DNA from 3 places in the Rossellomorea vietnamensis genome. Region 2 is predicted to be linked to each of the others. Evidence: predicted binding sites of a transcription regulator. Region 2 holds the regulator's gene; each other region holds the start of a gene.

Region 1 (10,352 bases), 720 kb from region 2:
TGGAATGAAAAGAGAGACTTCACCCGAAGTCTCTCTTTTCATTTGAAATCAGTCGAAAAAGCGAATATCCACAACGCTTGCCAGTGGAATATAGTGTACGTCTTCGAACCTGTCTACGACATGCAGTTTCCCGTCCAATGGGTCGACATGATGAACGGTTCCGATTGATAATTGATGACGGTGCTTCACGTAATGGGTGATCGATACCATTCTACCAAACTCCATCGCCTCAGCCACGACTTCATTCATCCTGTCGAGCTCCTGCTCATCCAGTTCGATCCTCTTTTCATGTGTATCTTCCTTTGCCCAATCCCTCAGGAGCTTCACGTGCTCGGGGAGCATCATGGATGTCCATTTGATTCTTCCTCGATCCCGGATCAATTCTCTTCACCTCCTGTCATTCGTTATGATTTATGTCCGCCGAGCAGACGGGCACGATGCCTTGCCGTTCCCGCTTCAGTATAGGAGACGGCGCGGAGAAGGGCCCCTGAACCATATTTATTCCGGATGTGGTCCACTACATACCCGAGCTCCCGTTTTTCCCAGCGGTCAGGTTCGAACAGGGAAACCTGCAGCGCTCCATCCTCTACAATATTCGAAAGGGCGATATTGATTTTCCGTACGGTTTTCCCATTATAGTTCTCTTCGAATAGCTCCAGGCACACCCGGTACAGATCCATGGTGATGTTGGTCGGTTCCTCTATCGTTCGCGACCGGTGGAACCCCCCTCCGAACTCCTCGTGGCTGTAGCCGATTCCGAAGCTCACGGTCCGCCCGGCCTTGCGATGGGTCCGGGCACGTCTTGCGACCTCTTCGCACATTTCCAAAATGACGCGTTTGATTTCCTTTCTCTCCTTATAATCCCGCAGCAGGATCTGACCCTTGCCGAAGCTGACCTGCCCATCCATGATCGGTGCCCCTATTTCGGACAGGTCCACCCCCCATGCATGGTAATAAAGCTGGTTCCCCATCACACCGAACTTCGCCTCCAGCTTCTCCAGGTCATACTTCGCCAATTGCCCGATGGAGAAGATGCCCATGCGATTGAGGGTCTTCTCAAGGCGTCCTCCAATCCCCCACATTTCCCGGAGCGGAGAGAGCGGCCACAGCTTTTCCGGAACGTCTTCATAGGTCCACTCGGCAATTCCTTCTTTCTTTGCTTCAAGATCCAGGCACAGCTTGGACAAGAGCATATTGGGGCCGATTCCGATGGCACACGGAAGCTGGAATTCCCTTTCCATATCGTCTTTGATTTTGCCGGCGATGGTGGCTGCGTCCCCCCAGAGACCCGTCGCTCCATCAATCTTAATGAAGCTTTCGTCCACACTGTACGTGTGGATGGCATCCTTCGGAACATAACGATGAAACAGGCGGGTCAGCTCCGTGGAGATCCGGACATACGTCGCCATCTTCGGCTCTACAAGCTGGATTCTCGGGTCGTTTGGAATTTCAAACATCCTCGAACCCGTTTTGATTCCAAAGTCCCTCTTCATCCTGGGTGAGGCCGCCAGTACGATGCTTCCCTGCCGACTTTTATCCCCCACTACAGCCAAGTGACATTCAAGGGGATCCAACCCCTCCATGACAGCCGAACAGCTAGCATAAAAGCTCTTCATATCGATGCACAAAATCTTGTGGTGTGGCAGCACACTGTAATCGACAGTCATATCCTCATCCTCCATCTTACCCAAAATAGAACAAACGTTCTTATATAGTATAGTTATGATTCTAACCGAATATACGTTCCCTTTCAACTTAAATTACTGGAAACAGAGAGAATAATAAGAAAAGCGGAAGGGCTTTGCCCAGAGGCGACAAGCATAAGACGAACCTGCCGGAAAGGCGTTCTTTGCCTTTTTGGCAGGTTTGACTTATGACCTCGAGCCTCTAAGCCCTGGAGCTGGACAAAGAAAAGCGGAGGCGGCTCGGGCAGAGGCAACAAGGCATCCAGTGATCGGCAAAAAGCTGGCATACAGCAGGATCAGAACAAAAAAATAAGTCCAAAATCACAGAAATGATTTTGGACTTACTTTATCATTCATCACCCTTTTCCAGCTTGGAATCCCGGGTATTTCGTCATGCCCCCATCGGCGATGAGCGTTGTACCCGTAACGTAGCTTGCCTGATCGGAGGCTAGGAAAACAGCGCAGGAAGCGACCTGTTCAGGTTCTCCGATGTAGCCGAGGGGAATGAGCTTCTCCACTCCTTTTTTCTTTTCCGGATCGGAAAATTTCTCGGCATTGATGGGTGTATCAATGGCCCCTGGAGCAATATTGTTCACCCGTATCCCATCTGGTGCAAACTCCAGCGCCAGGCTTTCCATCAGCAGTTTCACCCCACCTTTACTGGCTGCATAATGAGCGAAGTGAGGCCACGGGATGATTTCATGGACAGACGATACATTGATGATCGATCCCTTGATGCCATGCTCGAGCATGTATTTCGCCGCTTCACGGCAACCGAGGAATGTACCTGTCAAGTTCGTGTTGATGACCCTTTGCCAATCTTCAATCGGCAGATTTTCAGACGGAACTTCATTTTCGATTCCCGCATTGTTCACATAGATATCCAAACGGCCATATGTGTCATGAGCAAAGCGGACAAACCCCTGGACATCCTCTTCTTTTGACACATCCCCTTGAATGATGGAGGCTGTCCCGCCTGCTTCTTCGATTTCCTTTACAAGTCCTTCAGGGTTTTCTTCTTCTTTGAAATAATTAATGACCACCTTACTGCCTTCAGAGGCAAAGCGTTTAGCGATCGCCTTTCCTATACCAGTAGCGGCACCCGTTATGATGACAACCTTATCCGTTAAATCTGTATACATGTCCCATTCCTCCTTAATCTTTCGTAAAGCCCAATAGAACCCCGCCGATGATGATCAGGACACACCCTGCGATGACGAGGAGGATTTGCTTTTTAGATTTCTTTTCCCCTAAGAAGAACAAACCACCGAGAGTGGAAATGACGATTCCCGTTTGGGAGAGGGAAAAGCTTGTCGCCACACCGATCCGGGGCAGGGCAAGAAGCAATCCGAGATTCCCGGATGCCCACATAAGTCCGGTTAAGATATTTCGAACCGTATATTTGTTAAATGGCTTATGCCTGAATGTGATGACAACGGCTCCGATGAACATACCGATTGCCTGTGGTAAAATCGCTTGCCATCCGTCAATATCAAACCATCTTAATATGACGACATAGGCTATGTATCCACAACTGGAAAGGAGCAGCGTCAACAGACCTTTTTTCAATTGAGAGCCTTCATCTCCTTCGGACTTCTGTGTGAAGGAGGTGAGGACGACCCCGATGATAAGGGCCAGAACCGCCCCGCTTCCAAGGAGGATCGTTTCAGTCGTTTTCCATTCTTTAAATACCAGAACACCAAAGAGCGTCGTTCCGATCAGCTGCATCCCCGTTGAAATCGGGACGGTTTTCGAAACGCCGATGAATTTCACACTGGCCAGCTGGTTCACTTGCCCGACAGCCCAGAAGACGCCGGAAATAAACCCGATGCCAAAGACAAATAACGTTAACTCAGGGGACTTGATGAAGAAGACGCCAATCGCAAACAGCAGGGAACCAACCGTGATCCCGACCGTTTGACTGTAGGCATTCCCTCCAAGTTTTACACTTACAAACACAAGACTTCCCCACGCGACCGCGGGGATCAGGGCCAAAAGAATCCCTATCATACACCCACATCCTTTTTCCGACAATAATCATAGTTTTCCTCTGAAACAAAAATTCTACCCGTTTAACGCAAAATATTTCCCACTCTCTCATGCATACCCTTCTTCCCTGAGGTGTAACCTCAAAAAAAAAGAAAGCGTCCGATGTGTAATCGACGCTTTCTTCTTTGTTATTTGGTAGAAGTATGTATCGGGACAATGACCCTTTCATTCTCGACATTCACCATCACATGGACATCACGGTCAAGGGAAAGGTCTTTGAATCGTAACGAATAGAGGCCTGTGGGATTTTTTTCGATGGATTGGATGACTACCTGTGAAAACCGGGGATCACTCATGACTAAGTTCACGACAGTCTCTTCGATTTTGCTCTCTTTATCTGTCAGAAATACCATTTGATCCGCCGAGGCTCTCCTGGGATAGGATTCCTGCATCTCCCCGTTAAAGGTCACATTCACTTTTTTACCCATCTTTATATCTTCTTTATGAAGCTTTTTATCTTGATCTGTCAACATGACCGTTTGTTGATCGAAAGAAAACCAAACGTCATTGATCAGCACCTGATTGTTTTCCAATTGGGTGACAAAGCCTATGAAATCTGTGCTGGCCTGAGAATTGACAGATGCTGATGGCCCGCATCCGGTGAACAGTATACAGGAAAAAAGGATCATAACAGTCAAACATTTCTTCATAGACTCCCCCCTTATTATATTAGACGATTGATGGCACTGTTTGGTTTCACTATTTTTTGAAAAAAAGGTTATTTCCTACTTTTTCGACAAAAGATGGGAATAATTGATAGAACTTGCTTCCTATATTCATCCATCGGGGCAGGTTGATTTCTCTTTTATTGGTAAAGAGTGAATCCACTACTTTCCCAGCGACAAATGCAGGATCAAGCATGAACTTCTCCACATTCTTCACATACGTGCCGGTTTCATCGGCAATGGAGAAGAAATCGGTGGCGATTGGTCCGGGGTTCACCGCCGTCACCTTCACGCCGTATCTTCTTGCTTCCATCCTGACACTGTTCGTATATCCGAGGACAGCATGCTTGGAAGCGGAATAGGCACTTGATTTCGGAGTGGCAAACTTCCCTGCCTGTGAAGCGATATTGATGATGTGGCCAAACCCCTGTTCACGCATGTAAGGAAGGACTTCCCCTGTACATGCCATAAGGCCAAGAACATTCACATCCATCATCCCTTTTACATCTTGGAAGGAGGTTTCGTGTGCTTCCTGGAAGATTCCATATCCTGCGTTATTGATCAGGGCATGGATGGATCCAAAGTCCTTCCGGATGGCAGTGAAAACAAGGGGGATCTGATCATAATCCGTGACGTTTAAAGGATATACTTCCACCTTGCAGTTGAATGTTGTTGTCAGCTTTTCCTTCAATGCCTGGAGCAGGTGGACACGGCGTGCGATCAATGCAAGATTCCCGCCATTTTCCGCAACCTTTATGGCCATTTGCTCCCCGATTCCTCCCGAGGCACCGGTAATGATAATCGTTTTTCCATTGATTCTCCTGTTCATGTCAGTCACATCTTCCTAAGCAAAATAATAATAGATTCCTTCATGCTTTTCTTTCCGTATAAATTGATTGGATTCCAAGTAATCCAATTGCCCGATGGTCTCGGACAATGTCAAACCGAGCTCCTTTCGATACACGGAGGGAAATAACCTCTTGCATATCTCAAATACGGTCACGCGGTTTCCTTTGATCATGCCGAATACATCTCTTGCTCTTTCTTCTTGTTTCCCTAATCTCCTCGGAATCAACCCATGAACATCCGTAACGTTGTCTCCATGTCCTGTGTAGGCGAGGGAAATCGGAAAATCAAGAAGTTTTTTCAATGAAGCATTGTACTGCAGCAATGGCTTTGTACGCTCCATCTCCCCTTCAAATGGCGGCTCGATGAGGGGGTTGGGAGAAATAGAGGCGAGTATATGGTCGCCCGCTATCAGAACGCCATCACGTTCCCTGTAAAAGGATAAGTGACTCTGGGCGTGACCAAGGGTTTCAATGACCGACCACCCTCCCAGTCCGGGAAGGCCATCCCCTTCTGCTATCGCCACATCCAGCTTTCGGTTCCCCATGAATTTCAAAGGACTCTTGAACTTCGGGATGGCCGGGAGATATTCTTCAGGGAGCCCCGATTCCATGGCAAGCTTCGTGAAGAAACGGTCATACTCTTCATGGAAGTGCTCATCACGCTTGAGCCAGAATCGATTATACGTGTGACCATATACCGTGACGTCGGATGAGAACCGATCAAGCAGGCCGGCATGATCGGGATGATGATGCGTCAAAACGATTTGTTCGATATCCTGAGGTGTGTACCCTAAAAGGGACAATTGCTCAGTCAGCTGCATCCAGGCCATATCTGTAAGAGGACCTGCATCCACCAGGGTCAAGGCATCCCCCTTGACTAAATAAACATTCACATCTCCCACGGCAAAAGGAGTGGAAAGTGTGATTTTTGCGATATCATTCACTAAAGTTGTCATAGTTTCACCACATTCTTCATAATAAAAAGGTACAGACAATACGGTACCTTCCCGTTTTGTCACTCATTTCCAGAAAATGAATGATCCTTCATTACCTAGTGTACATTTTTTTCAGCATGATGTCATTTTTAAAAAGTGTGAATATACTAAAAATAAACCCTTGACAGATAAGCTGTATTTCTACGATAATCACCTATAATATAGATTTATTCCATTCATCACCCATTACATATTGATATAGAATAAAGCGATGAGAAAGATTAGTAATGAATAGATGACACAAGAGATCGGGGCCCACCGGCTGAAAGGCACCGTCGTCCTCTCTATTTGTGAACCTGCCTTTTGAGCGTCTTAAAGCAGAACGTCGTCCAGCGTTAATGGAAATGGAGTGTGTTCATCTTCTTCTTGGAAAATGGACAAAACAAGGTGGTACCACGGAAGCGAGACCCTTTCGTCCTTTATGGATGAAAGGGTCTGTTTTTTTTTCAAAAACAGAAGGGGGAATGAGCGAATGAAGACATTATTTATCGGAGCAGGGTCGATGGCTCATGCTTTAATGAGCGGTGCATTGAAAGCCGGTGTATTGAATAATGAAGAAGTATATGTAACCAATCGGGCCAATCAGGAGCGTTTAAATGAAATCATGCATGAATTCTGTATCCGGAAGGTAAACCGGGCGTCACGCTATGATGTCATCATCCTCGCCATGAAACCAAAGGACTTTCATGAAGCAGCAGATTCTGTCAGACCCTACCTTTCCGGGAATACGCTAATCATCTCTGTCCTCGCAGGCATCACCATGGAACATATAAGCGACAGGCTGGACTTTAAGGGAGCCATCGCGAGAGCCATGCCGAATACAAGTGCAGCCATGGGGAAGTCGGCAACGGCGGTGGCTTTCAATCAATATCTCTCACCCTCCCAGAAGGAATGGACAAAAACACTATTTCAGTCTGTCGGCATAGCAGCGGAGGTAGAAGAAGAGAAATTGGACCTGATCACGGCTCTTTCAGGGAGCGGGCCAGCTTATATCTATTACGTAGCCGAAATACTGAAACATGCTGCAGTAGAATTGGGACTGGAAGAGGGCCTCGCTGAAAGCCTTGTTACCCAGACGATCGCCGGGGCAAGTGCCATGCTTTCAGAATCCGGATTGGAAGCCCGGGAATTAAGAAGAAATGTGACCAGTGCAGGTGGAACGACCGAAGCGGGAATCGCTGCGCTGGAAGACCACCAAGTCAGGGATGCCTTTTTCAAGTGCATTTCTTCCGCAAATAACCGCTCTCAAACACTTGGACATGAATTAAAGGAGAATTCTTTGAAAAAATAAAACCTGCAGCCGATCATGATTCGCAGGGGATCCCGTTTCAGTGATACAATCAAAGCAAAAAAGAAGGTCGACACAGATGAATCTACTCCTCATTTTACTTTCTGCAGTCCTAGTCGTCTGGATCGTTCTCGCCATCGAGGTGTGGAGGGGGTTGGGTACGCTTTCTTCCCTAGAAGGATTGCCGGGCAAGGCAATCGGCCCGCTTCTCTCCATCATCGTGCCTGCCAGGAATGAAGAAGAAGCGATTACAGACAGCATTCTATCTCAACTCAAGCAGGACTATAAACGGATTGAATGGATTCTCGTCAATGATCGTTCAACGGACACCACACCGAAAAAACTTGAAGCACTGGCGGAAATGGACAACCGGATCCGTGTCCTCCATATCGATACACTGGAAAAAGGATGGCTCGGAAAGAATCAGGCATTATATAAAGGATACCTCATCTCGGAAGGAACACTCATCCTGTTCACCGATGCAGATGTCCTGTATAAAGATCCTTCCACCCTGTCCCGGGCTGTCGCGGTCTTTCAATCTCAGAAGCTCGATCATCTCACCCTCGCCCCCAACATTAAATCAAAGACATTCTGGTTGAAAAGCTTTGTTGTGTTCTTTTTATTCGGTTTCTCTTTTTATAAACGGCCATGGAAAGCGAATGACCCTTCCTCGGGGACAGGGGTGGGGATCGGCGCATTCAATCTGATCACACGTTCTGCTTATGAGGAGATCGGTACTTACGAAAAGATCAAGCACATGCCCGATGACGATCTGCAGCTTGGGATCCATATCAAAAAAGGCGGGAAGACCCAGGCGTTCCTCACTGCCCTTCACTCGCTGGAGGTGGAGTGGTATCACTCCTTGAAAGGAGCCTTTCAGGGCCTTGAGAAGAACACATTTGCCGGGCTCCATTACTCCATCCTTCTTGTCCTATTTGCCATGACGGGTGTGTTCTGCTCCACGGTCCTTCCTTTCTTCACGATCTTTGCCGGGGACGTCCTGATCCGGACCGTAAGCATGTTGATCATTTTGTTGATTTCCATCACCTATTTCAAAGTCATAAAAGAGATGACGAATGAGTCTGCCCTTCTCATCCTCTCCCTGCCCGTCACAGCCTTGTTATTCATCTATTCCATCGCCCGGGCGACGTTCCTGACGTTTAGAAGAGGCGGGGTCGAATGGCGCGGGACGGTTTATCCATTGAAGGAGCTGAGGAAGAAAAGAAAATAGAGCACATTCCTTTCCCGTCAAAAGTGATGTTGGTATACTCATGATGAATTACTGTTTAGAAACCCGAAATAAATTCCTCATGGAAAGGTGATTGGAAATGAACGCAAAGCTATTCGAACCATATAAACTTAAAAATGTTGAATTGAAGAATCGAATCGTCATGGCACCCATGTGCATGTACTCTTCCCACCATGAAGATGGAAAAGTCGAAAACTGGCATCGCACCCACTATACGAGCCGTGCTGTAGGCGGAGTCGGACTCATCATCCTGGAAGCGACAGCGGTTACACCACAGGGAAGGATTTCCCCACAGGATTTGGGGATCTGGAATGACGAACAGATTGAAGGCTTAAAAGAGTTGGTGGATCTGATGAAAGAGCAGGGGGCAAAGACCGGTATCCAGCTTGCCCATGCCGGAAGAAAAGCGGTACTCGAAGGAGATATCCTTGCTCCATCAGCCCTTCCATTTAATGATGAAATGAAAACACCTGTTGAAATGACAGCGGATGATGTGAAAGAAACCGTCACCGCATTCATCAAAGGGGCCGAAAGAGCGAAGAAAGCGGGCTTTGATGTGATTGAAATTCACGGAGCCCACGGATATCTCATCAACGAGTTCCTCTCTCCCCTGTCCAATAAACGAACAGATGAATACGGGGGATCGGCAGAAAACCGCTACCGTTTCCTCCGTGAAATCATTGACGGTATTCAACAAGTATGGGACGGACCGCTGCTTGTGAGGGTTTCTGCCAAAGACTATAACGACGAAGGCCTGGACGTCGAGGACTACGTCGTATTTGCACAATGGATGAAAGAGCAAGGCGTCGATTTGATCGATGTCAGCTCAGGCGCCCTGGTACCGGCACGGATCCCGGTATTCCCCGGCTATCAGGTGAAGCTTGCCGAGACCATCAAGAACGGTGCCGACATTGACACGGGTGCGGTTGGACTGATTACAACAGGCATCCAGGCGGAAGAAATCCTGCAAAATGAACGGGCGGACGTCATCCTCCTTGCACGGGAATTGCTTCGTGACCCTTACTGGCCGAGAACGGCGGCCAAAGAGCTCGGTGTTGAAATCGAAGCACCTAAACAGTATGAGCGCGGCTGGAAATAAAAAATACGCAAACAAGAGGGTGGACCAGAAGTCCCCCCTCTTGTTTTATTTATTCATACACCTTCTGTACTTCATATCTGAACCCTAGACAACGGTAATTCTGCTTTTGGTACATCAGTCTTGGCGTATCTTCCCCGTCCGCAACCAGGATGATAAACGTGTCAGGGAACCGTTCCATGACATACCGCTGCAGCCTGCTTCCGATCCCCTTCTTTTGAAACGATTCGTGAACCATCAAACCGTCTATTTCCGCTGAATCTTCTTCGATGATCACATCCACGGATCCGGCCGGCGTCCCCTTATAGAAAGCCAGAAGCTGCATGATACGGGGATTTTCAAAATTCCGCTTATGCATATCCACCTTTTGGTCGGCAAAATCCGGACCAAAGTCCATGTCCTGCTCATACTGAAAAGAAAGATAATCCTGGAGTTCTTCCTTGCCCACTTCCTTGACTTCTATATCAGGATTCACTT
Region 2 (10,352 bases):
GATCCTAAGATAAAACCCCGGGAGTCGCTTGCCGTATGAAAAGAATACGCAAACAGCTTTTCGCGCTCATCTTTTACGTAATACCCACTTTCAGGGTCTGTCGTGCTGACCTTTATTTCTTTTGACTCTTCTTTATTCTGTGGGGGGAAGGGCTTTTTTCCGTGTTCCTCTCGGTCAATGTTGATCTCTTTATCCAGCTGATCCTGATACGTTCTAGTTTCGACTCGGGCTATTTTCTTTTCGAATTTCTTCTTATTCGCATTCGCTTTTACATGAGTAGAATCTATAAACGCAACGGATGGATCCACCAATCCTTTGGTCATCGCTTCTTTCAAAATGCGGTAGAAAATTTGTTCAAAGAGATCCGTATCGTGGAAGCGCCTAACGTAGTTTTTACCGAAGGTTGAAAAGTGAGGGATTTTCTCTTTGAACGAATACCCAATAAACCATCGATAAGCAACGTTGGTTTCGATTTCTTTGATGGTTTGACGCATGGAGCGTATGCCAAAGAGGTATTGGGTAAAGACCATTTTAATGAGAACAACGGGATCAATACCAGGCCGCCCATTGTCTAAACAATATTTATCTTCTACTAAGTCATAAATAAATTCAAAATCAATCGCTTGTTCAACTTTCCTAACTAGATGATCCTCAGGAACAAGTTCATCTAGCGCAACCATTTCAATTTGATTTCTTCCTTCTTTAGTGTGTTTTGATAACATTTTTATCCCCCACAAAAGCTTTATTCCTTTCTATTATACAAAAAAAGCTTGTAGACTTGGTCTAATTCTTAGACTTTGTCTACAAGCTGATGCATTCACTTGTGAATGCATTTTTATCATTAAACATGAGCCCGTAAACTTCTATTTGGCAACCTCCATTTATATAGGTAGGAGAGTACCCGTAAAGCGGTCGTAATGACGAAAAGGGAATATAGTTCTAATGCTGAATTGACTATACCAAGTCCGATCGCCGCTCCACACAAAACTGCCCATACCGCATAAATTTCCGATCTGAGGACTAAAGGTTTCCGGCCAGCCAGAAGGTCACGGATCATTCCACCACCACTACCGGTTAAAACGGCAGCCACGATGATCGCACTGATGGGGTGGTTCATTTCAGAAGCATATAACGCCCCCTGAATCGCAAAAGCCGATAGACCAATGGCGTCAAAGAAATTCCCCCACTTCCTCCAATGTTTCAAAAGATTATTGGGGAACAGAAAGACCGCTGTAATGGAGAGAAGGGCAATCTGAAACAACATTCCCTGCTCCCATAAAGCAGAAACGGGTACACCGATCAGTAAATTCCGGATGGCGCCTCCCCCGAACGCAGTGACAATTCCTAATATATAAACACCGAGGATATCATATTCCTCTTCCATGGCAATGATAGCTCCTGAAATAGCAAAAGCAATGGTACCGATGATACTCAGTACTTCCCACGTCATACACATTCCTCCTCACCCTATTACAATATGCTACATGCCATTATGTAGAATCTTGAAGTAGTGTTATGTCATAATCAAACATACTGATTTTAACACGTATTTGCTTATTTGCAACCATTTTTCATTGCTTTTTACATAGAGTTTACGATGTGGATTTGATATGATGGGAAATAGAATGAAACGGAAAGAAAGAAGGTTGTTTTTTGAAGAATGAAAATCTAGAAAAAGTCATTCTGGTGGGATGTCAACTGGACGATGATGACCTGCATTTTCAGTATAGTTTAACGGAACTTGCGGAGCTGACAGCAACAGCTCAAGGTCAAGTTGCTGCCACCCTTATTCAAAAGCGTGACAGGATCCATCCAAGTACGTATATCGGAAAGGGTAAAGTGGAGGAACTGGTTCTATTGGAAGAACAGTTTGAAGCGGACATCATCATCTTTAATGATGAACTATCCCCCAGTCAGATTCGGAACTTATCAAAAGAATTAAACGGCAGGGTGATTGACCGTACACAACTAATATTGGACATTTTTGCACAGCGTGCCCGCTCAAGAGAAGGGAAATTACAAGTAGAACTTGCCCAGCTTCAGTACTTGCTGCCGAGACTCATCGGTCAGGGGGCGTCCCTCTCGAGGCTTGGCGGCGGGATAGGCACCAGGGGACCAGGTGAAACGAAGCTCGAAAGTGATCGGCGTCACATCCATAAAAGGATTGACGATATTAAGAAGCAATTACAAACCATAGTTGATCATAGAGAAAGGTACCGCGGGAGAAGAAAGCGGAACAAAGCTTTCCAGATTGCACTCGTCGGATACACAAACGCTGGAAAATCCACGTTGTTCAATCGGATTTCACTGGCTGATTCCTATGAAGAAAATCAATTATTTGCTACCTTGGATCCGATGACGAGGAAAATGCCTTTGCCCAGTGGATATTCCACGTTACTGACAGATACCGTAGGGTTCATTCAAGATTTACCGACCACATTGGTTGCGGCATTTCGCTCTACCCTTGAAGAAGTAAAGGAGGCAGACCTCCTTCTTCATATTGTGGACAGTTCAAATCCCGACTACAGTCAGCACGAAAAGACAGTGCAATCCTTATTGAAAGATCTGGAAATGGATGGACTGCAGCAGCTCACGGTATACAACAAGCGGGATGAGATGGATCCCGAATTTGTTCCCGACAGCGAATCAGATACCATCCTCATAAGTGCCTTGAACGAAGAGGACAGAGTGGAGCTGCTGATTAAAATAGAAGAAATCGTAAAGAATCAAATGATACCTTATCATGTATTTGTCCCTGTGAAGGAAGGGAAGCTGCTATCCCAATTAAAGAGTGAAACCATCTTGAGTAAATTGGAATTCCAGGAAGCGAGTCAAGAATATGAAATGACCGGATTTCACCTTGAAGATCATCCGATCGCAGGAAGCATCAAGAAATTTCAAAAGTAGAAGGGAACCAACACCAAATGTTTGAACAATTAGTAAATGGAACGGCATTACAATCACTTGTAACGAAAGTGGAAGCAGATATCAAAGACATACATAAAAAAATCGATGAACGGTCTGAAAGCAACCAGTTCAACGTTTTAAGAGCATTTCAGAAGCACCGGGTAAGCGATTCTCACTTCATCCCGTCCACAGGCTATGGCTATGACGATGCTGGAAGGGATACCCTTGAATGCATATATGCAGATGTATTTGGAGGGGAAGCAGGGCTTGTGCGTCCACAGATCATTTCTGGTACCCATGCCATCTCCATCGCTTTGTTCGGTATACTCCGGCCGGGAGATGAATTAGTGTACATAACAGGGAAACCTTATGATACATTAGAAGAAATTGTAGGAAGCCGGGGAAAGGGTACTGGTTCACTCAAAGACTTTCATATCGACTATCAGAGCGTTGATTTAGATGAGTCAGGAAAAGTCGATTTCGAAAAGGTGGCACGGACCATTTCAACAAAGACAAAAATGGTTGGGATCCAGCGATCAAAAGGGTATGCCAACCGCCCATCCTTTACAATTGAAGAAATTAAGGAAATGATTGATTTCATTAAAGAAATTGATCCTGGAATTGTTGTGTTCGTAGATAACTGCTACGGGGAATTTGTCGAAGTGAAAGAACCCTGTCACGTCGGGGCGGATCTAATGGCGGGCTCCCTTATTAAAAATCCTGGTGGCGGCCTTGCGAAAACAGGTGGATATATCGTCGGGAAGAAAGAGTATGTAGAAGCCTGTTCCTTCCGTATGACCTCGCCGGGAATCGGGGCGGAGGCTGGGGCATCTCTCTACAGCCTTCAAGAAATGTATCAAGGATTCTTTTTGGCGCCTCATGTGGTTGCGCAATCATTAAAAGGAGCGGTTTTCACTTCTGCACTACTGACCGCGCTTGGCATGAACACAGACCCTTCACCTCATTCCAGGCGCACGGACTTAATACAATCGGTGCAATTTGATGACAGGGAAAAGATGATCGCTTTCTGTCAGGCAATCCAATCTGCCTCACCGATCAATTCGCATTTCACGCCTTATCCGAACTATATGCCGGGCTATGAGGATGATGTCATCATGGCCGCAGGAACGTTCATTCAGGGAGCGAGCATTGAATTATCGGCGGATGGACCTATAAGACCACCTTATATAGCTTATGTTCAAGGCGGGTTGACATACTCCCATGTAAAAATCGCCGTTTGCTCTGCGGTGGACAACTTAATTGAAAAAGGTTTAATCACCATTTAAAAAGGATATTAAAGGAGTAATTGGATAGTCTAAAGTGGACTATCCAATTCTTTTGATTACTTATGTAAGAAAAACTCACATTTGATTGACAGAACTCCTGACATTACATATAATGAATTCAAGAAGGAAAACAAAAGGAGGAATCAAGATGAGCGGAAGTGAAATTCGTCGAACGATGGCATTATTTCCAATCAGTATTGTCATGCAGCTCACGGACTTAACGGCTCGTCAGATTCGATACTACGAAGAGCATCAACTGATAAACCCGGCAAGGACCGAGGGGAATCGCCGGCTCTTTTCCTTGAATGACATTGATAAGTTATTAGAAGTGAAGGATCTGTTAGATCAAGGTATCAACATGGCAGGGATTAAGAAGATCTTTTCTGTATCCGGTCATAATGAAAGCAAAGTCGTATCTGACGTAAGTAATGAAAAGGAAGAAAAAGCAAGACAGGATCTATCTGACGACGAGCTGCGTAAATTACTTCGCAATGAATTGATCCATTCCGGTCGATTCAATCGATCATCTCTGCGTCAAGGAGATATGTCCCGCTTCTTTCATTAAATAAACCCTTTAATAAACTTGAGGAGGAATTACGTAAATGGCAAAGTATACTAAGGAAGATGTTGCAAGATTAGCGAATGAAGAAGGAGTTAAGTTCATTCGACTACAATTCACCGACATTTTAGGGACGATCAAGAACGTAGAAATCCCTCTAAGTCAGCTTGAAAAAGCTTTAGATAACAAAATGATGTTTGATGGTTCTTCCATTGAAGGATTTGTCCGTATCGAAGAATCAGATATGTATCTTTTCCCTGATTTAGACACATGGTTGGTTTTCCCTTGGACAGCTGAAAAAGGGAAGGTAGCCCGTCTGATCTGTGATATTTACAATCCTGATGGCACTCCGTTTGAGGGAGATCCCCGTAATAACCTAAAACGCATTTTAGGTGAAATGGAGGAACTTGGGTTCACTGACTTCAATCTTGGGCCAGAGCCGGAATTCTTCCTCTTTAAATTAGATGTAAATGGCGAACCAACGTTGGAATTAAATGATAACGGTGGCTATTTCGACCTCGCCCCTACCGATTTAGGGGAGAACTGCCGTCGTGATATCGCTTTAGAACTTGAAGAAATGGGCTTTGAAATCGAAGCATCTCACCATGAAGTAGCTCCTGGCCAACATGAGATCGACTTCAAATATGCAAATGCATTAAAAGCTTGTGATGATATTCAGACATTCAAACTGGTAGTTAAAACGATTGCCCGTAAACACGGTTTGCACGCTACATTCATGCCGAAACCATTATTCGGTGTTAATGGTTCAGGAATGCACTGTAATATGTCCCTGTTCAAAAATGGAGTGAACTCTTTCTTTGATGAAAAAGGTGACTTGCAACTAAGCGATACTGCGCGTCAATTCCTTGCTGGTATCATTAAGCACGCCACTGCTTTTACAGCGATTACCAACCCGACTGTAAATTCTTATAAGCGCTTAGTACCTGGATACGAAGCACCTTGCTATGTTGCCTGGTCTGCGCGTAATCGTAGCCCGTTAATCCGTATCCCGGCTTCCCGCGGCTTGAGCACACGCGTTGAAGTCCGCAGCGTCGACCCTGCAGCAAATCCTTACCTTGCTATGGCTGTATTACTTGCGGCTGGATTAGATGGAATCAAGAATAACCTACCGGCTCCTAAGCCGATTGACCGCAACATCTATGTCATGGACAAAAAAGAGCGTGAGGAAGCAGGTATCGTGGATCTTCCTGCAACTTTACATGCGGCTCTTGAAACATTAAAAACGAATGAAGTCATCGTTAAGTCCCTTGGCGAACACATATTCGAACACTTTGTGGAAGCGAAGGAAATCGAGTGGGATATGTTCCGTACACAAGTACACCCTTGGGAACGTGAACAATACATTCAAATGTATTAATAACCAGAAACCCTCAACGATCTATCGTTGAGGGTTTTTTGTACGAAGTTAAGGCTCAGAGGGGAATCAGGGAAGGAAACGATATGAAAAAAGCCTGGGGATGGAAATTTCGGCTTCCAACCTCAGGCTTTTTCATTATTATGAGAACTGGTTGAAAATGGGATCCGGAATGCCCTATGCATACCGATGCCATTTTCAATGAACTTGACGATACACCCCTACCACTTTACCCAATATGGAGACGTTTCGCAAAATGATTGGTTCCATTGTTGAGTTCTCTGGCTGCAGACGTACATAATCCTTTTCTTTGAAGAAGCGCTTTACCGTTGCTTCATCTTCATCGGTCATGGCAACGACGATATCTCCGTTGTTCGCTGTCTGCTGCTGGCGAACAATGACAAAATCCCCATCCAATATGCCGGCTTCGATCATACTGTCTCCCATGATTTCAAGCATGAAGACCTGCTCATCCGAAGGGGCCATCCGCTCGGGCAATGGGAAAAATTCCTCCACATTTTCAACAGCCGTAATCGGTTGACCTGCTGTGACTTTACCGATTAAAGGAACGTTTACTACACGTTGTCGCGGAATCGTATCTTCTTCAAGGTCCAGAATTTCAATCGCTCTCGGCTTAGTCGGATCACGACGGATCAGACCTTTACTTTCAAGCCTCGCTAAATGTCCATGTACAGTGGAACTGGAAGCAAGACCGACGGCTTCCCCGATTTCACGTACGGAAGGGGGATACCCTTTTTCTCTGACTGCAACTTTAATATATTGTAGTATGTCCTGCTGTCTCTTCGACAATTTTGTCATGTTCACGCACCTCTATTATAGATCTTATGTTCCCATTATAGCATGTCACGATTATTGATACAAACATAAGTTCGAATTTTGTTGACACCAAACGAGTGTTCGTATTACAATGAAAATAACAAAACAGAACAAACATTCGTATGGGGGGTAATTTTATGTTAACACATATTTGGAATCGATTCTCTTACATTATTATATTATTTGTTTTAGTCCTTTCAGCATCTTGCTATTTATTAATCAATATGACAAATCAACCTTCCTACCAAAGTATCACAGTAGAGGAGGGTGATACTCTCTGGACTATTGCCAAACAGTATAATGAAGAATATTCTATGACAGTGGAAGAATTTATCGCCTGGGTTGGGGAAGAGAACGAATTAAACTCTTTTGCCATCAAACCTGGTGAATCACTTGTGTTACCGATTGAAAATCCAACAATATCAACTCAATCAGATTTCGAACTGGTCATGAACGAAGAATAGAGGGATAGAAGATGAAAGCAGTCATATACTGCAGGGTAAGTACCAAGAAAAACACACAGGAAACATCATTGGAGCGGCAGGAAGAAGAACTCGTTAAATTGGCAAACGAACATCATTATGAAGTAAGTTCGGTCATCAGGGATCAGGCGAGTGGCTTTGAATTGGACCGTCCAGGTGTTTTGGAACTTTTGGACCTGGTCAGGGATAAATCAATCGAGGCAGTGCTTATTCAGGACGAAACAAGGATCGGCAGGGGAAATGCCAAGATCGCCCTTATCCACTGTCTGTTAAAAGAAGAAGTGAAAATCATCAGTCAGACTCATAGTGGTGAATTACACTTATCCGAATCCGATTCTATGGTCATCAACATAGTCAGCATGGTTGAGGAATATCAACGTAAGCTTCATAACCTTAAAATTAAGCGGGGCATGAAGCGGGCTGTTGAAAATGGCTTTCAGCCTCATAAAAATTTAAAAAATAAAGGGAATGTAGAAGGAAGGGAACGCATTGAAGTGCCGGTCGAGGAAATCGTGCGATTAAGGAAAAATGAACTAACCTTCGCGGAGATTGCAGCTACTCTCAGGGGATTCGGATACGATGTATCCAAAGCTACCGTACATAGACGCTTCAAGGAATATATGTCGTCCCGTGATCATGCATAACCCTTGTTTTATCTCCTTTATTCTAGTAACATGACGGTAGTGTGATACACTGCTTTTAGAATGTTTTAGATTTTGCAAACTATGCAATAAAGGAGTTTTTATAGATGCTTTCAAAATCAAAAATGAATAGAATCAATGAACTTGCCAAAAAGTCCAAAAGTAGCGGACTTACTGAACAGGAAGCGAAAGAACAGACCAAACTTAGAAAAGAATATCTAGAAACGTTCCGTCAATCCATGAAGGGAACAATTGAAAATACAAGAATCTTTGATCCTGAAGGAAATGAAGTAACACCTAAAAAAATCCAAGATATACAGACTAAGAAAAAAATGCATTAATCAAAAAACTTCCAGGCCAACTTTGAAAGGTCCTGGAAGTTTTTTGATTCATTTTCCTCCCTTATGATATTTAAAGGTTTTTTTATTTTCAACGATCATAAAGTCATGTTATCATTCAAGATAGTTGTATAAACTATCAAAGAAGATTAATATTAATAAGGTACATTAAAAGGAAGGATGTCTGACATATGTTTGATAACACAGATCAATTAGCAATTAATACAATTCGTACATTATCAATCGATGCGATTGAAAAAGCAGGTTCCGGGCACCCGGGAATGCCTATGGGGGCAGCTCCAATGGCGTATGCACTTTGGACAAGATTCATGAATCATAACCCTAAAAATCCAGAATGGTTCAACCGCGACCGTTTTGTTTTATCTGCGGGACACGGTTCTATGCTGTTATACAGCCTACTTCATCTTTCTGGGTACGATGTTTCAATGGAAGATCTTAAAAATTTCCGCCAATGGGGAAGTAAGACTCCAGGACATCCCGAGTACAAACACACTCCTGGTGTAGAAGCAACAACTGGTCCGCTTGGACAAGGGATTGCAATGGCAGTAGGTATGGCATTAGCTGAAAGACATTTGGCCACTACATATAACAAAGACCAATATAATATGGTCGATCACTTTACATACTCCATTTGTGGGGATGGGGACTTAATGGAAGGTGTTTCCTCTGAAGCTGCTTCATTGGCTGCACATCTAAAATTAGGACGCCTTGTTGTTCTTTATGATTCCAATGATATTTCACTTGACGGAGACTTGGATAAGTCCTTCTCTGAGAGTGTTAAGGGTCGATTTGAATCATACGGATGGCAGTATATCCGTGTTGAAGATGGAAATGATCTAGATGAAATATCCAAGGCAATCGAAGAAGGCCAAGGAGATACATCCCGCCCGACAATGATTGAAGTTAAGACAGTCATTGGTTACGGAGCCCCGAATAAATCAGGTAAATCTGCCGTTCATGGTGCACCTCTGGGTGAAGATGAAATGAAGCTTACCAAAGAAGCCTACAAGTGGACATTCGATCAGGATTTCCACGTGCCTGATGAGGTTTACAGCCGCTTTGAGGAAAAAATCCAACAAGCTGGCTCTGAGAAAGAACAAGATTGGGCAAACCAATTCATTAAATACAAAGAGGAACATCCTGAACTGGCCACTCAATTAGAAGCGGCGATCAAAGGCGAACTACCTCAAGGATGGGATAAAGACATCCCGGTATATGAGGAAGGAAAAGCATTGGCAAGCCGAGCTTCTTCAGGAGAAGTATTAAACGCCATCGCCAAAAATCTTCCTTCATTCATCGGTGGTTCCGCTGACCTTGCCGGTTCCAACAAAACGATGATCAAAGATGAGAAAGATTTCATGCCTGAATCCTATGAAGGCCGAAATATCTGGTTCGGAGTCCGTGAATTCGGTATGGGTGGTGCCATGAATGGTATGGCTCTACACGGAGGGCTTCATGTATTCGGTGGCACATTCTTCGTATTCAGTGACTATCTAAGACCTGCTATCCGTCTGGCGGCTCTAATGGGCTTACCTGTGACATATGTGTTCACACATGATAGTATCGCTGTGGGAGAAGACGGACCTACCCATGAACCTGTTGAACAGCTTGCCTCCCTTCGCGCAATGCCTAACCTGTCAGTCATTCGCCCTGGTGACGGTAATGAAGTGGCGGCAGCCTGGAGATTATCGTTAGAATCGAAAGATCAGCCTACGATGCTTGTTCTGTCCCGTCAGGACCTTCCGACGCTTAAAGGTACGGCTGATAAAGCCTATAACGGTGTAAATAAAGGAGCTTATGTGGTTTCTGCTTCAGGTAAAGAACAGCCTGATGCCCTGTTGATTGCAACTGGTTCTGAAGTACATCTTGCGGTAGAAGCGCAAAATGCCCTTGAAAAAGACGGTAT
Region 3 (10,352 bases), 440 kb from region 2:
TCTTCAATCAAGGGAATTCTTTTTTCCTTTTCCTCATTCATGCATAACGTCATACTGATGACCATAAATCTCTCTTGAGGAAGCTCCAGCACTTTTCCATTATGGGACTTTGTCAAATACCTCTCGGCCAGCGTAACGATCCCTATGTAAGTAAAGAGTTGATCCCTGCTGAAGTCCAGTATGGAACCTAAGTAATCCACTTCTTCCTTGCTATATGAATCCAGTAGTGACGGGGAATAAAGGTGAGCTACAGTTAAATCTTTGACCACTTGATAAAATGAGCCGGATAGATTCTCTTTTGATTTCCCCCTTGAAAATGATATGCCCTCATATAAATCTTTGATGTACAAGGATGCTGCCACATAGGTCCAATCCGGTTCGAGTGCGGTGATACGTTCGATCGCTGTCAGGATCATGAAATGATGAAGCTGTTCACTGGTCCCTTCCTCCTGCTGATTTGCATACATGGTGATTTTCTTATCGAATTCTGTAAAATCCAGGTTGGGAAACTGTCTGCTGAGGCTGTGGAGAATCCCTTCCACTTCTTTTTGTCTTACCATTGAGAATGTCATGTTCATTCCTCCCGATTCTTAATGTGGGAAGGAGTCAAAAAAAGCCCATCCTTCAAGAAGGACGGGCTTTAAACAATACGGAGATATAAATAGACCTAAAAGCCTATTATAATCCTCGCTTTATCCTCCCAATTCCCGAAGAAGATAACACGTGTTAAATAAGGCAGGTCTCCTGACTAGCGCTTCACCCTACTCTAAGGCCTTCCCATCGATACGACAGTGGCAGTTCCTTATTTCGTCAGCACATACAGTTGCGGGGACAGCTCCGGATTCTCACCGGATTCCCTTTTAAGTCTAATCAGACACCTTATTCACAGGTTATAATCAATATATAGTCATAAAAATAAAAACAGACACCAAATGTTGTGTCTTTAACTATCATATATGATTCAAAATAGATTTACAAGTAATCTATTCACTTTTATTTTTGCAAAAATAGATCTTGAAATATGCTTATAATTATTATTTTCCCTGAAAAGGGAAGAAGATGATGGAATAGTGCTTCCAAACGGACAGTAGTCCATCTACGTTAACATATATGTGGGTTGAGGGAAATGGAGTCCATCTCTATAATCCAAATAGAAGGTTGTTTGACAGTATTCTTTGGTCCCCAATATTTTTGATAGGTTGTTTAAATGGAGAAAGTCTCGATTTAAACAACCTCTTTTTTTGAACGTATGCAATATTCCTCCTGCTTTATCACTTTAGTAGGATTTGTATTCCCTACATATCAATGTACGGAAGGAGAATCAGCTTTTTCATCTGTGTTTCATCCAGATTACAATCAATATATTTTGACCTAAATACTTTCTTTTTGCAGGTTTTTCATTTACAATGCCCATTAAGTGATTTTTTTTGAAATCACACCTTAGTTCTGAAAGGAGTCTATTATGAAGAAACTATTAACGACTTTACTAGTAGGATTATTAACAATTGGACTAGCCGCTTGCGGTTCGAATGAGGAGAGCCAAAAAGCTGACGATAAACCAAAAACAGAGGCTTCTGACAAAAAGGCTCAAGAAGAGCAAGCGAAAAAGATGGAAGAAATGCAAAAGAAAATGGATGAACAAAAGGTTGAAAAAGATAAGGTCGTCGCCATCGTAAACGACGAAAAAATCAAAGGTGAAGATTTCAACAATGTGTTGACTCAATCACAGATGCAGTATCAACAAATGGGACAGGATCCGACAAGTAAAGATGCTGCCAAAAAAATCAAAGATCAAACCATTGACAGCATAGTCGGTCAAACGCTTCTTATGCAACAGGCCGAGGAAAAAGGCTATAAAGCGACGGATGATGAAATCAATAAGCAGCTCGACGAAGTGAAAAAGCAATACAAAGATGAAAAGCAATTCGAAGATGCCATGAAAAAAGCCGGATTTACCATGGATGAGTTGAAAACTCAGATTGCTGAAAATATTAAGTACACCAACTACGTAGAAAAAGAAATCAAAGTCGACGAAGTGACAGAAGATGAAATGAAGAAGTTTTATGATCAATATGCAAGTCAACAGGGGCAGGATCAAGCAAAGGATGCACCAAAGTTTGAAGATGTAAAACCACAGATCAAGACTCAGCTTGAACAGCAGAAGAAACAAGAAAAGCTTGTTCAACATGTTGAAGATTTAAAGAAAAATGCTAAAATTGATGTGAAAATCTAACACAAGTCAGAAAGCCGCCTTTTTATGGCGGCTTTCTTTTTTTTTCTATCTTCCACAGGAGGTTTTTCTCCCTGTCCCGGGGGTATGGTATAAGAACCTATCATTTAAGGAGGATGAGCATCATGACGAAAAGAACAAATCAAAATCCGGAAAATGCCGAGCAGGATCAGGAAAGTATCCTTGATCAGCATGAAAGTGAACAAAATGTCGATCCCATCCCTATCGACGAACTAAAAAAAGACCAGCGTGACGAAAAGAAAAAACACGATACTAAAGACGAATAAATAAACCGCCCTGTGGATGATCCACAGGGCGGTTCTATATTATTCAGCTAACCAATCTGTATGGAAAGTACCTTCTTTGTCTATACGCTGATACGTATGGGCTCCGAAATAGTCCCGTTGTGCCTGCAGCAGATTCGCCGGCAATGATGCAGAACGATAGCTGTCATAGTAAGCTAATGCACTGGCGAGACCCGGTACAGGAATACCCAGTTTGATGGCTGTTGCCACTACTTCCCTTGCTTCATCCTGATAATTTTCAACAATCTCTTTAAAATATGGATCCAGGAGCAGATTTGTTAAGCCGGGATCACGATCATAGGCATTCTTGATTTCTCCCAGGAAGCCGGCACGAATGATGCATCCACCTCTGAAGATCATGGAAATTTCACCTGGTTTAAGATCCCAACCATACTCATCCGACGCCGATTGAAGCTGTGCAAATCCCTGTGCATAAGAACAGATCTTGCTCAAGTACAACGCCTTGCGGATCATTTCGATAAACTCCTGTTTATTACCTGTAAACTCTTTATTTTTAGGTCCTCTCAGGATTTTGCTCGCCTTCACACGTTCTTCCTTCATGGCTGAAATGAAACGGGCAAAAACAGATTCAGTGATGATGGATAACGGTACTCCCAATTCAAGGGAACTGATGCTTGTCCATTTTCCTGTCCCTTTTTGACCGGCAGTATCTAAAATGACATCTACAAGGGGCTTGCCTGTTTCTTCATCCACCTTAGTGAAGATATCGGCTGTAATTTCAATCAGATAGCTGTCAAGCTCCCCGGCGTTCCACTCTTTAAATATTTCATGAAGTTCCTTTGCACTTAACCCAAGCACATTCTTCATGAGATAATACGCTTCACAAATGAGTTGCATATCACTGTATTCTATTCCGTTATGAACCATTTTCACGTAATGGCCGGATCCGTCCGGACCGATATATGTACTGCATGCATCCCCTTTTACCTTGGCAGCGATGGCAGTGAGGAAAGGTTCGACTAGATCGTACGCTTCTTTCTGGCCACTTGGCATAATCGCAGGTCCGTATAAGGCACCCTCTTCTCCACCGGATACTCCTGCACCGATGAAGTTGATTCCCTTCTCCTCCAGCGCCTTGTTGCGGCGGATGGTATCTTCAAAGTATGCGTTCCCACCGTCGATGAGGATATCCCCTTTATCCAGATGAGGTAGCAATGAATCAATCGCTTTGTCCGTAATATTCCCGGCAGGTACCATGATGAGAATTTTACGCGGTACTTCCAACGATTGAACAAATTCACTTACATCATGTGTTCCAACCAAATACTTTCCTTGATGCTCGTCGAGTACTTCTTTTACCTTTTCATCCGACACATCATATATAGAAACTGAATATCCTCTGCTTTCAAAGTTTAAGGCGAGGCTCTTTCCCATCACTCCGACGCCGACGACTCCTATTTGTTGTTTTGTCATTACGTTCATTCCTTTCTAGTACGAATAAATAGATCACTTCACCGTTATTATTATAATACGAAATAAATTTCCGTGGTGGATTTTTCATGAAAAATTTTTTTCTTATATAAGATTAGATGAAATTTTTTTCTCTGCTTCTCATTATAAATTCCCCACAACAAGAATGAAAGGCATACACTGTTTACCACAAACCCCGCCTCATCACACATCTATCTGTAGAAAACCTACTATGATCGCTCATTTTATTATTGCTATTCATAATAAAATTATCCATTCTTTCAACATAAGAGGGACGGACCTTAAAGGTCCGTCCCTCTCATTATTATACATCAAGTCTTTCAATGATTGTGGCATTGGCCATGCCGTGTCCTTCACACATGGTTTGCAGACCGTATCTTCCTCCCGTGCGTTCAAGCTCATGCATCATGCTCACCATGATTCTGGCTCCACTGGCCCCTAATGGATGGCCGAGGGCGATTGCCCCTCCATTCGGATTTAGCCTGGAAGGATCCGCATCGATCTCCTTCAACCATGCAAGTGCCACGGGGGCAAATGCTTCGTTCACTTCAAATATGTCAATATCTTCGACAGACAGCCCCGCTTTTTGCAGGGCTTTCCTGGTCGCAGGGATGGGTCCCGTTAACATCAGGGTGGGATCAGATCCCACCACAACACGGGTGTGAATTTTAAAACGTGCTTTCAGGCCCAATTCATCGGCTTTTTCCCTGGACATAAGAAGCAGGGCTGCGGCACCATCACTGATTTGACTGGCATTCCCCGCATGAATGACGCCATCTTCTTTGAATGCAGGTTTTAATTTCCCAAGGATTTCGAGTGATGTTTCTTTTCTTGGTCCTTCATCTTTCGTGAAGAAGAACGGATTTCCGTCTTCCCCTTGTACTTTCACACCATAAATTTCACGATCGAAACGTCCTTCTTCCTGGGACTTTAAAGCTTTCTGATGACTATCATAGGAGAACCGGTCTAATTCTTCACGGGTAAAACCATATTTATCAGCGATTCGCTCTGCTGATAACCCCTGATGAATGATTTCATGTTTTCCCCTTAACTTTTCACTAAAATCTGCACCTTGATAATTAGATCCGATCGGCGTTCTGGTCATGTTCTCCACCCCACCTGCAATGACGACATCCATATCCCCGGAGAGGATGGCTTGTGATGCAAAATGCACGGCCTGCTGACTCGATCCACATTGACGGTCAATGGTGGTGCCGGGCACTTCAATCGGAAACCCCGCTATTAGCGCAGCGACCCTGGCAATATCTCCAGCCTGTTCTCCAGACTGAGTGACACATCCAAGAATGACATCGTCGATACAACCCGGATCAACACCCGACTTCTCTACCAATCCTTTAAGTATCTCTCCTGCCAAATCGTCAGGTCTCATCCCCATCAACGATCCCTTTCTTCTTCCAACCGCAGAACGGATCCCTTCAACAACGACAACTTCTCTCATCCCACTCTCCCTTTCTATAACCCCAGATTCTTCGCAATGATCACTTTCATGATTTCGTTTGTGCCGGCATAAATGCTTGCAACCGGTATATCCCGATATCGCCTGGCGATCGGATATTCTTCCATATAGCCATATCCACCGTGAAGCTGCATGCATTCTGTGGCAATGTGACGGGCCATTTCTGTCAGCTTATACTTGGCCATGGATACCTTTGTCACTACGTCCTTTCCATGCATATGCTCGGCTATCAACCCATCCAAAAAAGCTCTGCCCATTTCAATATCAGTGGCCATTTCTGCCAGCTTGAATTGGGTATTCTGAAATTGACTGACGGACCTTCCAAAGGCTTGACGGCTCTTCACGTATTCCATCGTAAGGGAAAACATTTCTTCCGAAGCCGTTTGGGCTGCAATCGCCACAATAAGACGTTCCTGCTGCAGCTTATTCATCAAATAGTGAAAGCCACTGCCTTCCTCCCCGATCAGGTTTTCTTTCGGTACCTTACAATCTTCAAAAATGAGTTCGGCTGTATCCTGACAGTGCAATCCGATTTTATCCAGCTTTCTCCCCCTGGAAAACCCCGGAGTATTCCTTTCAATCGCCAACAGGCTGACACCTTTATGAGGCGGTTTACTATGGGGATCCGTTTTAACAGCGACAATCACTAAATCACCATGAATACCATTTGTAATAAAAGTCTTTTGTCCATTAACAATATAATGATCTCCCTCTGAAAGCGCTGTCGTTTTGATGGCCGCTAAATCTGAACCCGTACCAGGCTCTGTCATGGCAATGGCTGTAATCATCTTTCCCCTCGCACATAAAGGAAGCCACTTCTTTTTCTGTTCATCTGTCCCATATTCCGAGATGTAGGGAACCACGATATCATTATGAAGCCCTATTCCAATCAAACCGGAACCCACTCTTTCCAATTCTTCATTAATGATGACAGAAAAGCCCCAATCAACTCCGCTTCCCCCATATTCCTCTTCAATGTCCGGGCAAAGAAACCCCTGGTTCCCCATCTTCTCCCAAAATGATCTGGGAACCATCCGGTTATTCTCCCACTCCTCATAATAAGGATAAGCTTCCTTTTGTAGAAATTTCCTCAGAGCCAGACGAAATATGCTGTGTTCTTCGGTTAAATAAGGATGTTTCATACGTCTCTCCCTCATTTCGAATTGGTGTATAAAGGATAGCGCTTTCATATATAAATGAATGAACATGCATTCACTAACTGGTTATTTAGGCTGCATCCTGATGGCTCCGTCCAAGCGGATCGTCTCTCCATTCAACATCGGGTTTTCAAGTATGCTTCTCACCAACTGAGCATATTCAGATGGATAACCAAGACGTTTAGGGAAAGGAACCGTGCTCCCAAGGGATTGTCTTGCCTCTTCTGGAAGGGTGTCAAACATAGGGGTATGGAATAATCCCGGTGCAATCGTCATGACCCTGATGCCGTCCCTTGCAAGTTCCCTTGCAATCGGCAGGGTCATTCCTACAACTCCTCCTTTTGATGCACTATACGCAGCCTGACCGATTTGACCGTCAAATGCGGCAACAGACGCAGTATTCACGATCACACCTTTTTCCCCATGCTCATTCGGTATGTTTTGCATCATCTTTTCTGCAGTCAACCGTATGACATTGAACGTACCGATCAAATTCACTTCAATTACTTTGGAAAATTTCTCAAGGGAATGGATACCTTTTCTCCCCACCACTTTTCCAGGAGGTGCGATACCTGCACAATTCACAACTGTATTGAATCCCCCGAAATCTTCCATGGCTCTATCAAGGGCCTCTTTTACACTTTTTTCATTTGTTACATCTGTTTCATGATAAAACATGGAGTCCCCATACTCTTTTTTTAACGTTGAGCTTCTCTCCCCATTGAGGTCAAGGATATAAACCTTTCCCCCTTCTTCCATGATTTTTCGTGCCGTGGCTTCTCCCAGTCCGGATGCTCCCCCCGTGATGACGGCAACAGAATCTTTCATCTCCACTCACATTCCCTCCAATCTGCCTGCTTATAGTTTTATTTTAGCGTTGGATGCAGGAAAAAGATATAAAGTTTTAAAAATTCCGTCTATTCACCAGAAGAGCAGGCGCCGATATACCAAACAGGCATGAATACACAAAAAAAACAGACTCACGAATGAGTCTGTTTTTGGATGTGTAAAGTTAGATTATGCTTTACGTACGTTAGCTGCTTGTGGTCCACGAGCACCTTGTTCAACGTCGAAAGATACTTCTTGACCTTCGTCAAGAGATTTGAAACCTTCACCTTGAATCGCTGAGAAGTGTACGAATACGTCGTCTCCACCTTCTACTTCGATGAATCCGAAACCTTTTTCTGCGTTAAACCATTTTACTTTACCATTTTCCATGTTTGTTGCCTCCTAAAGTGCGTTACACACAATATATTACTATTCTTGCGATATCAGGTGAAAACCAAATCTTGTTCTTCCCTCGTATACCGGACAAAAATAATTCTTCTATAGAATAACAGTAATGAAACAAATAAGCAAGTTCCTGAGGCGGAAGTTTTTAAAGTCAGACCTCTGACATAATTTGACTCCTCGATCTTATATCCGTATTCGGCACGAGGTGCATTCCACTTTTTAACATGAATGCGTTTCCTTTCTTCTTCCTTCTGGTCCTTTAGGTGGAACGTGATCCTTTTATCAAGTTTATCACTCATGGGACTCTAAAATGGAGGGTAAACTGTGGTATAATGATTAAATATGAAAGGGAGTGCCCAATGAAATCCACAAAAAATCGGTTCAGTAATGGTTCTATGGTTACGATCAAGGAAACAGGAGAAACAGTCACAATATTAAAATGGCAATACGTTAAGAACATGAAGCGATATTCTTATATCGTAAAGGAACATCCAGGCACATTTTATTTTGAAGAAGAGTTAGAACTGAACTAAATACAATCCTCATTACTAATATGATTTTGACAAGGACTCTTACCCGAATTCAGCAGAGTCCTTTTTCAATTCAATCTTTTAACGTCAAAAAAGGATGCATCTTATAAGATGCATCCTTTTTTCTATGTATGACCTGTGAGGGATTCGAACCCACGACCCCTTCCCTGTCAAGGAAGTGCTCTCCCACTGAGCTAACAAGTCGCGATGTAAGGTACATATTCTATTATAGTAAATTCTAAAGAATTGTCAATGGATTTTCATAAAGAAATTCACCTATTCCAGATTTTATGTATAAAAGAACATTCGTTCGCATACAATGTCAATACAATCATCTGAGAGGGGCTTCCATATGATGAGGTTATTAGAGCGATCGTTGATGGATCGATGTCCCATTGAAATCATTTACATGACTTCCGGGCAGAAGTGTTCGAAAAGGAGAATACTGGTGAAAAGAGTTGAAAAGGATTATATCACTGCTTATTGCTATTTCAGGAGAGATGTCCGCAACTTCAGGATTCATGACATCTTAGCTGCTTCTCCCATCCATTTTCATTCTGACCGGACGATATCAAGACGGGATTACAATAAATAAGAGGCTGTTAGCCCATGAATGGGGTAACAGCCTCTTATTGTGTTATGCCGTTGCTCTTGTTGGTGTTTTATCTTCTCTCTTAATAAAGAATTGCAGCGCAAGCATGATACCGAATAATACCAGACCAATAATGTCTGACATCCCCTCAGGATAAATCAGTAATAATCCGGCTGCTACGCAAAGGAAACGTTCTATGACGAACACTCGACGGTACCAATATCCGATCATACCTGCCCCGATCGCCATCATCCCCGTTACGGCCGTGAAGACGACCCAAAGTAATCTAGGAATGGTCGTATCGATCATTAACAGTTCAGGTGACAGGACGAACATATAGGGGATGATAAAGGCAGCGATGGCCAATTTAGCGGAATTGACCCCTGTCCGTATCGGCTCCCCTCCCGATACCCCGGCCGCGGCGAATGCAGCCAGCGCCACTGGAGGCGTGATATCAGCAATGATCCCGAAGTAAAACACGAATAAATGTGCCGCAAGCTCCGGTGCCCCTAATAGAATAATCGCAGGAGCAGCGATGGTGGAAGTTATGACATAGTTCGCCGTTGTCGGAGAACCCATGCCGAGTACGATCGACGCTATCATCGTGAAGATCAATGTTAGGATCAGCTTGCCTTCTGTTGTATTGGTCAGATCTGCAGCCAGGTCCACCAATCCATTTGCCAGGGTCAATCCTAACCCCGTTTTCGTTACAACACCTACGATCATACCGGCGGCAGCTGTCGCCACGGCTACAGACAAGGCAGTTCTGGCGCCGTCAACAAGGGCATCCACAGCATCCTTGAAACCGATCCTTGTATCTTTTCGTATGGCACTGATGACGATAGTGGCAACAATCGACCACAGTGCAGCACGCATGACACTCATCCCGCTTACCAACAGAATGATGACCGTCAGTATCGGAAGCAGCAGATAAATCTTTTTGAATACTTCTTTACGGTTGGGCATTTCTTCATCTGATAATCCACGAAGACCGATACGTTTCGCTTCAAAGTGAGTCATAATCCAAATCCCGGTAAAATACAGGACGGCAGGAATCGAGGCAGCTTTCGCAATATCCCAATAGGAAATCCCTCCGATAAACTCGACCATCAGGAATGCGGCAGCTCCCATGATCGGAGGCATCAGCTGACCACCTGTCGAAGCAGCAGCCTCTACTCCACCGGCAAACTCTTTACGGTACCCAAGCTTCTTCATCATAGGAATCGTGAAGGAACCCGAAGTCACGACGTTTGCGACCGAGCTTCCACTGATCGTCCCTTGAAGGGCACTGGAGAAAATGGCAACCTTTGCGGGCCCTCCTACACGTTTCCCGGCAATGGATACGGCCAAATCATTAAAGTATTGTCCGACGCCGG

What was found. The regulator LexA, encoded in region 2, represses DNA repair genes until DNA is damaged. The targets are predictions, from matches to a motif close to CGAACATATGTTCG.
Region 1: the regulator LexA is predicted to act here: its motif matches at 1,734-1,747, upstream of N5C46_RS00365 (Y-family DNA polymerase).
Region 3: the regulator LexA is predicted to act here: its motif matches at 8,684-8,697, upstream of N5C46_RS06350 (WYL domain-containing protein).

The regions. Positions count from the first base shown of each region.
Region 1 is NZ_CP104558.1:67,179-77,530, reverse strand. Features, by position in the region: gene N5C46_RS00370 (YolD-like family protein) at 49-381, opposite strand; gene N5C46_RS00365 (Y-family DNA polymerase) at 405-1,667, opposite strand; gene N5C46_RS00360 (glucose-1-dehydrogenase) at 2,042-2,827, opposite strand; gene N5C46_RS00355 (GRP family sugar transporter) at 2,841-3,692, opposite strand; gene N5C46_RS00350 (YobA family protein) at 3,863-4,384, opposite strand; gene N5C46_RS00345 (SDR family NAD(P)-dependent oxidoreductase) at 4,434-5,228, opposite strand; gene N5C46_RS00340 (MBL fold metallo-hydrolase) at 5,244-6,203, opposite strand; gene proC (pyrroline-5-carboxylate reductase) at 6,715-7,533, shown strand; gene N5C46_RS00330 (glycosyltransferase family 2 protein) at 7,610-8,761, shown strand; gene namA (NADPH dehydrogenase NamA) at 8,859-9,878, shown strand; gene N5C46_RS00320 (GNAT family N-acetyltransferase) at 9,928-10,352, opposite strand, start outside.
Region 2 is NZ_CP104558.1:789,710-800,061, reverse strand. Features, by position in the region: gene N5C46_RS04240 (IS1182 family transposase) at 1-722, opposite strand, end outside; gene N5C46_RS04235 (trimeric intracellular cation channel family protein) at 842-1,450, opposite strand; gene hflX (GTPase HflX) at 1,654-2,907, shown strand; gene N5C46_RS04225 (methionine gamma-lyase family protein) at 2,925-4,193, shown strand; gene N5C46_RS04220 (MerR family transcriptional regulator) at 4,342-4,758, shown strand; gene glnA (type I glutamate--ammonia ligase) at 4,796-6,130, shown strand; gene lexA (transcriptional repressor LexA) at 6,326-6,946, opposite strand; gene yneA (cell division suppressor protein YneA) at 7,102-7,428, shown strand; gene N5C46_RS04200 (YneB family resolvase-like protein) at 7,440-8,090, shown strand; gene N5C46_RS04195 (DUF896 domain-containing protein) at 8,195-8,428, shown strand; gene tkt (transketolase) at 8,617-10,352, shown strand, end outside.
Region 3 is NZ_CP104558.1:1,228,265-1,238,616, forward strand. Features, by position in the region: gene N5C46_RS06300 (ribonucleoside-diphosphate reductase subunit alpha) at 1-572, opposite strand, end outside; cobalamin riboswitch at 717-897, opposite strand; gene N5C46_RS06305 (SurA N-terminal domain-containing protein) at 1,463-2,233, shown strand; gene N5C46_RS06310 (hypothetical protein) at 2,356-2,517, shown strand; gene gndA (NADP-dependent phosphogluconate dehydrogenase) at 2,557-3,969, opposite strand; gene N5C46_RS06320 (thiolase family protein) at 4,292-5,446, opposite strand; gene N5C46_RS06325 (acyl-CoA dehydrogenase family protein) at 5,461-6,606, opposite strand; gene N5C46_RS06330 (3-hydroxyacyl-CoA dehydrogenase) at 6,688-7,455, opposite strand; gene N5C46_RS06335 (cold-shock protein) at 7,639-7,839, opposite strand; gene N5C46_RS06340 (hypothetical protein) at 8,214-8,387, shown strand; tRNA gene N5C46_RS06345 (tRNA-Val) at 8,517-8,588, opposite strand; gene N5C46_RS06350 (WYL domain-containing protein) at 8,737-8,979, shown strand; gene N5C46_RS06355 (TRAP transporter permease) at 9,022-10,352, opposite strand, start outside.